2 linked regions of the Geobacter metallireducens GS-15 genome follow. The protein of the gene in region 2 interacts with the protein of the main gene of each other region in a pairwise test. Links are inferred from orthologs where the notes say so. Each region holds a gene or a part of one and is shown on either strand. Other genes may lie near its edges.

The links.
Region 1: the proteins of recA (region 2) and dprA interact in binary tests that used the Bacillus subtilis proteins (3 or more experiments, as listed by UniProt). The link is inferred for Geobacter metallireducens GS-15 from one-to-one orthologs.

The regions. Positions count from the first base shown.
Region 1 is NC_007517.1:979,972-983,066, forward strand. The notes cover bases 101-2,877. They hold dprA (DNA-processing protein DprA), read left to right. Parts: upstream 101-839; coding sequence 840-1,916; downstream 1,917-2,877. Other genes in these bases: GMET_RS04455 (LysM peptidoglycan-binding domain-containing protein), read left to right, coding at 101-787; topA (type I DNA topoisomerase), read left to right, coding at 1,964-2,877. Also shown: more of GMET_RS04455, read left to right, coding at 1-100; more of topA, read left to right, coding at 2,878-3,095. UniProt on the Bacillus subtilis protein: Protein that helps load RecA onto ssDNA during transformation. Binds cooperatively to circular ssDNA, is able to bridge different segments of DNA. Favors the loading of RecA onto SsbA- or SsbB-coated ssDNA and formation of RecA-DNA filaments.
Region 2 is NC_007517.1:228,789-231,998, forward strand. Bases 39-2,930 are described here. They hold recA (recombinase RecA), read left to right. Parts: upstream 39-920; coding sequence 921-1,940; downstream 1,941-2,930. Other genes in these bases: GMET_RS00990 (sensor histidine kinase), read left to right, coding at 39-791; GMET_RS01000 (type IV pilus twitching motility protein PilT), read left to right, coding at 1,944-2,930. Outside these bases: more of GMET_RS00990, read left to right, coding at 1-38; more of GMET_RS01000, read left to right, coding at 2,931-3,107; GMET_RS01005 (regulatory protein RecX), read left to right, coding at 3,108-3,210. UniProt on the Bacillus subtilis protein: Multifunctional protein involved in homologous recombination, DNA repair and competence.

The sequences.
Region 1 (3,095 bases), 750 kb from region 2 along the record:
CGGCCAGCGGGTCCGCGTCTACCCGGACCGGATCGAGATCGAACCCCGCACTGTCTCCCCCGGCACCCCCGCTGTCCAGCGCCCCTCCGAGGAGCCGGTTGCCGAGCGGAGCTTCCTGGTAAGCGGCAGCGAAGGGTTCCTGATGGAAAAGGGGCTCAACCCCGCCGGCCGCATCATTACCACCAGCCAGAACCGCCAGATCGTGGGTGAGGACGACATTGTCTACACCGATATCGGCTCTGTCCACGGGGCCAAGGAGGGGGACCGGTTCTCCATCTACAAGAAGCTTGACGCCGTGAGCCATCCCGTCTCCAACGTGATTCTCGGCGAGAAGGTGATCCCCCTCGGCACGCTGCAGCTTACCGAGGTGGAGGAGAAGGTTTCCAAGGCCATCATTACCAAATCCTACCGGGAAATCGGTCCCGGCTCCATCCTCCTTCCCTATCGGGACAAGCGCCGGCAGATTTCCCTTAAGGCTGCCGACCACGACCTCTCTGGCTACATCGTCGAGACCCAGAGTGGCAACAATGCAATCGGCGAGGGAGACATCGCCTTTATCGACTTGGGGAAAAAGCAGGGGATAGAGCCGGGATACTTCCTCTATATCCTGCGGGACGTGGTCCCCGACCAGCAGTATGCGGACATCTCCGTTGAGAAGCTCCCCCCCGAGGTGGTCGGTGCCCTCGTGGTGGTGCAGTCGGGGGAGAACACCTCCACGGGGCTTGTGGTGAAAAGCATCGACACCATCTACCGGGGGGACCGGGTAGAGGCCAGGACAAACAGATAACCCCTTCTTTGCGGGGGCCGGTCCGGCCGGTCCCCGCTTCTCGTTCTTGCCCATGGATCATTATCACTGGTTTGCCCTCAAATCCGTCCCCCTCGTGGGGAACGTCCTCTTCCGGCGGCTCCTGGAGCGCTTCGGCTCCCCCGAGGCGGTCTTCGGAGCGTCCGATGTCGATCTCCGTTCCGTCAAGGGGGTGAGTCCGGCGGTGGTGGCCTCCCTCCGAAGCCATGACCCGCACCCCTTTGCCGACCGGGAGTGTGCGGCGGTCAGGCGCACGGGGTGCCGCATCGTAACCATCCTCGATGATGAGTATCCACCGCTCCTGCGGGAGATCGCCGACCCGCCCCCCTTCCTTTATGTGCGGGGAAGCCTCGCCGGTATCGGCACTTCCGTGGCGGTGGTGGGTTCCCGTCGGGCCTCTGCCTATGGCAGGACGGTGACCGAGCGCATGGCCGAGGAGCTTGCCCGGAACGGTGTCACCGTGATTTCCGGCCTGGCTCGCGGGGTCGACACCGCGGCCCACCGGGGAGCCCTGAAAGGGGATGGGACAACCGTCGGGGTGCTCGGGTGCGGCGTGGACGTGGTCTATCCGGCCGAGAACCGGCAGCTCTTCCGAGAGATGGCCGAACAGGGAGCGGTGGTGTCCGAGTTCCCCCTGGGGACCGCCCCCCTGGCCGAGAACTTCCCCCGTCGAAACCGGATCATCAGCGGCATCTCCCACGGGGTCCTCGTGGTGGAGGCGGCGGAGCGGAGCGGCTCCCTGGTCACGGCCCGCATCGCCCTCGACCAGGGGCGCGATGTCTACGCCATTCCCGGCAACATCACCAGCGACGGGAGCCGGGGGGCTAACCGCCTCATCCGCGAGGGGGCGAAGCTGGTGGAAAGCGTGGAGGATATCCTGGAAGAACTCCCCGGGGGAAGGGTGGCCCGCAGGGGAGTGCCGGCGCCGGCGCCCGACCTCCCGCCTGCCGAGGCGGCGGTCTTTGCGCTCCTGGCCCCTGAGCCGCTCCATATCGATGAGATCATTGCCAAAAGCGCGTTGACAGTGGGGGAGCTTTCGGCTATGTTGTTGCGCCTGGAACTCAAGGGGGCCGTAACTCAGCTTCCCGGCAAGTATTTTTGCACAAATTGACCCGCCTGGCATGCCAGGCGTTACTTACCTATTATTGGATTTTTTTTATGCCACAACACCTCGTCATCGTCGAATCTCCGGCCAAGGCCAAGACCATCGAGAAATTTCTCGGCAAGGACTTTCGGGTCATGGCTTCCTACGGCCACGTACGCGCCCTCCCCAGCAAGCAGGGGTCCGTGGATGTCGCCAACGATTTCGAACCCAAATATGCCATTCTCCCCGAGAGCAAGCGGCACATCGACGCCATCAAGAAGGAGCTGAAGGAGAGCGACATCCTGCTCTTGGCCACTGACCCCGACCGCGAAGGGGAGGCGATCTCCTGGCACCTGCTGGCGGCCCTCGGCATGGACAAAAAGAAAAACGCCGTGCCGGTGAAGCGGGTCGTGTTCCACGAGATCACCAAGGACGCCATCGTCCACGCCGTGGAAAACCCCCGGGACATCTCCCTGGAGTTGGTGGACGCCCAGCAGGCCCGCTCCATCCTTGACTACCTGGTCGGCTTCAACCTCTCCCCTTTCCTCTGGAAAAAAATCCGCTACGGCCTCTCTGCCGGACGGGTCCAGTCCGTGGCCCTGCGGCTCATCTGCGAGCGGGAGAAGGAGATCAAGGCTTTCCAGGAACAGGAGTACTGGACCATCGGCGCGGAGCTGGGCACCGGCAAGGGGCAGAAGTTCTCCGCCAACCTAGTGGAGGCCGAGGGGAAGAAACTCGGCAAGTTCGATATCCCCGACGGCACGGCGGCCGACCGGCTCGTGAAGGCCCTGGAGAACGGTGCCTACACCGTCGACAAAGTGGCGAAGAGCGAGCGCAAACGGACCCCAGCGCCGCCGTTCACCACCTCCACCCTCCAGCAGGAGGCGGCAAGAAAGCTCGGCTTCTCGGCCAAGAAGACCATGTCCACGGCCCAGAAGCTCTACGAAGGGGTCGCCGTGGGGGACGAGGGGCTTGTCGGTCTCATCACCTACATGCGTACCGACAGCGTGGTGCTGTCGAACCAGGCCCTCCAGGAGGCCCACGAGGTCATCACCTCCCTCTACGGGAAGGAGTACGCCCTCGCCAAGCCCCGCTTTTACAAGAACAAGGCGAAGAACGCCCAGGAGGCCCACGAGGCGGTCCGCCCCACCTCCATCGCCCGCACCCCGGTCGAGGTGAAGAAGTACCTCTCCTCCGACCAGTTCA
Region 2 (3,210 bases):
CGTCCCCCTCCTTTCAGATTGGAAGCGATGCGCGCCGGGTCCTTGACATGATCAATCAGGGGGGAGAACGCCTTTCCGAAATCGTCAGCGATATCCTCAAGGTGGCGAAGCTGGAGGCCAACAGCACTCCGGTCACCCGCTCGACCCTCCACATTTCCCAGGTTTTCGAAGAGGTCCTTGAGGCGCTGGAACCCCTGCGGGCCGAACGGGACCTCACGATTTCCTTCGCCGACCTGGAGAGGCTTCCCCACTGCAACGGCGACCGGGAGTGCTTCAAGGATATCTTCACCGAACTGCTGGAAAATTCCATCAAATTCACCCCCGACGGCGGTACCATCATGGTTGACGCCCGGATTGTGGACAGGGATCGGCTCTCGCCGAGGGGAGACATCCTCAACCGCTTCAATTCCCGGTTCCTTGCCCAGTCGGGTGGGGGGTGCTACCTGGAGGTGGAGGTCCGGGACAGCGGCATCGGCGTGAGTCATGATGAGCAGGTGAAGATCTTCGACAAGTTCTACGAGGTGGGTGATATCCGTCATCACTCCAGCGGCAAGAACAAGTTCCAGGGGAAGGGGACCGGGTTGGGGCTCGCCATCGTCAAGGGGATGGTGGAAGCCCATGGGGGCATGGTCTGGGTCGAGAGTCCGGGAGAAAGTTCCGATGGCCGTCTCGGCAGCGCCTTCTTCGTGCTTCTCCCCCTGGAGGAGAGTGCCTGCCAGCCCCAACTCCCCCTCTCCGGAGCCGGCATGTCCCGTTCCCATGACGACCTTCCCGATGAGGGGGGCGGATAGCCGCCGCGGCGGTGGCGCAGGTCCCGAAGATACCCGTTGAAAAAGACGAAACACCTGTGCTATCTCTGTTCAACTATACCGGTCAGTGGCGATTTTTCGCCCTGCCGACGACCCCAGAGGAGGAATTCCGTGACCCAGGAACGCGAGAAGGCGATTGAGCTGGCACTGAGCCAGATAGAGAAGCAGTTCGGCAAGGGCGCCATCATGCGGCTGGGTGCTGACGAGGCCCTGCCGGACATCGACGCCATCCCCACCGGCGCCCTCTCCCTGGATATCGCCCTGGGGGTGGGCGGGGTTCCCCGGGGACGGGTCATCGAGATCTACGGCCCCGAGTCGTCGGGCAAGACGACCCTCGCCCTCCACATCGCCGCCGAGGCCCAGAAGCTGGGCGGCATCGCGGCCTTCGTGGATGCCGAGCACGCCCTGGACATCGGCTATGCCCGCAAGCTGGGTGTTCGGACCGACGACCTCCTGGTCTCCCAGCCCGACACGGGGGAGCAGGCCCTTGAGATCGCCGAGATGCTCGTGCGGAGCGGCGCCGTGGACGTCCTCGTCATCGACTCGGTGGCGGCCCTCGTTCCCAAGGCCGAGATCGAGGGGGAGATGGGGGACTCCCACGTGGGGCTCCAGGCCCGCCTCATGTCCCAGGCCCTGCGCAAGCTCACCGGCATCATCTCCAAGTCCAACTGCTGCGTCATCTTCATCAACCAGATCCGGATGAAGATCGGCGTCATGTTCGGCAGCCCCGAGACCACCACCGGCGGCAACGCCCTCAAGTTCTACGCTTCGGTCCGCCTCGACATCCGCAAGATCGCCACCCTCAAGCAGGGGGATGCGGTGATCGGCTCCCGCACCAAGGTGAAGGTGGTGAAGAACAAGGTGGCTCCCCCCTTCAGGGAGGTGGAGTTCGACATCTACTACGGCGAGGGGATATCCCGCCTGGGGGACCTCCTGGACCTGGCCGTTGACCGCAAGATCATCGACAAGAGCGGTGCCTGGTTTTCCTACGGCTCCGACCGGATCGGCCAGGGACGCGAGAACTCCCGGAATTTCCTCAAGGAGCATCCGGAGATGGTGGCCGAAATCGAGGACAAGATTTACGAAACGGCCGGCATTCCCCGCAAAGGGGGGAAGGAAGAGGCGGCGTAGCCCATGGAACTCAATGATATTCTTGCCATAGCGGTCAAGGCTAAAGCGTCTGATATCCACATCAAGACGGGGCTCCCCCCGGTTGTCCGGATCGATGGACGGCTGCGGCCCATTCCCAATGCACAGCGTCTTGCCCCGGACCAGGTTCGCGCCATGGCCTTTGCCATCATGAATGAGCGACAAAAGGGGATCTTCGAGGAGCACTACGAGTGCGACGTGGCCTACGGGGTGCCGGGACTCGGCCGCTTCCGGGTGAGTATCTATTCCCAGCGGGGGACCGTGGCCATGGTCTTCCGGTCCATCCCCTTCGGCATCCCCTCCATTGAGAACCTGACCCTTCCGCCGGTCATCAAGAAGCTTGCACTGGAGGAACGTGGGCTCATCCTCGTCACCGGCACCACGGGAAGCGGCAAGTCCACGACCCTGGCCGCCATGATCGACTACATCAACGAGCACCGGACCTGCAACATCATCACCGTCGAAGACCCGGTGGAGTTCCTGCATCGGGACAAGAAGAGCATCCTCTCCCAGCGGGAGGTGGGGTTCGATACCCTTTCCTTCTCCACTGCCCTGAAGGGAGCCCTACGCCAGGACCCGGACGTGGTTCTCGTGGGGGAGATGCGGGACCTGGAAACCATCGAGACCGCCATGCACGCCGCCGAGACCGGGCACCTGGTCATGTCCACCCTCCATACCCTGGACGCCGCCGAAACCATCAACCGGATCATCTCCGTCTTCCCTCCCTTCCACCAGCGCCAGGTCAGGCTCCAACTCTCCGGGGTCATCAAGGGGGTCATATCCCAGCGGCTGGTCCCCCGGGCCGACGGCAAGGGGCGGGTTCCGGCCGTGGAGGTCATGATCGGCACCGCCCGCATCAAGGAATATATCGACGACAAGGACAAGACGAAGCTCCTCCCCGAGGCCATCGCCCAAGGGTTCACCACCTACGGGATGCAGACATTTGACCAGTCCCTCATGCAGCTCTACACCGGCAAGCTCATCACCTACGAGGAAGCGCTCCGGCAGTCCACCAACCCGGATGATTTCGCCCTCAAGGTGTCGGGCATCTCTTCCACGTCCGACAGCACGTGGGACAACTTTGTCCACGACGAAGCCCCCCCCGCGGCTGCTGGAGATACGCCCACCGAGGGGATCGAGAAGTTTTAGATGGGGGAGGAGCGGAGCGGGTTCAGCCGCGCCCTTGATATTCTCTCCCGGCGTGACCACAGCGAGGCGGAGTTGGCCCTGAAGCTGCGGCGCAAGGGGATCG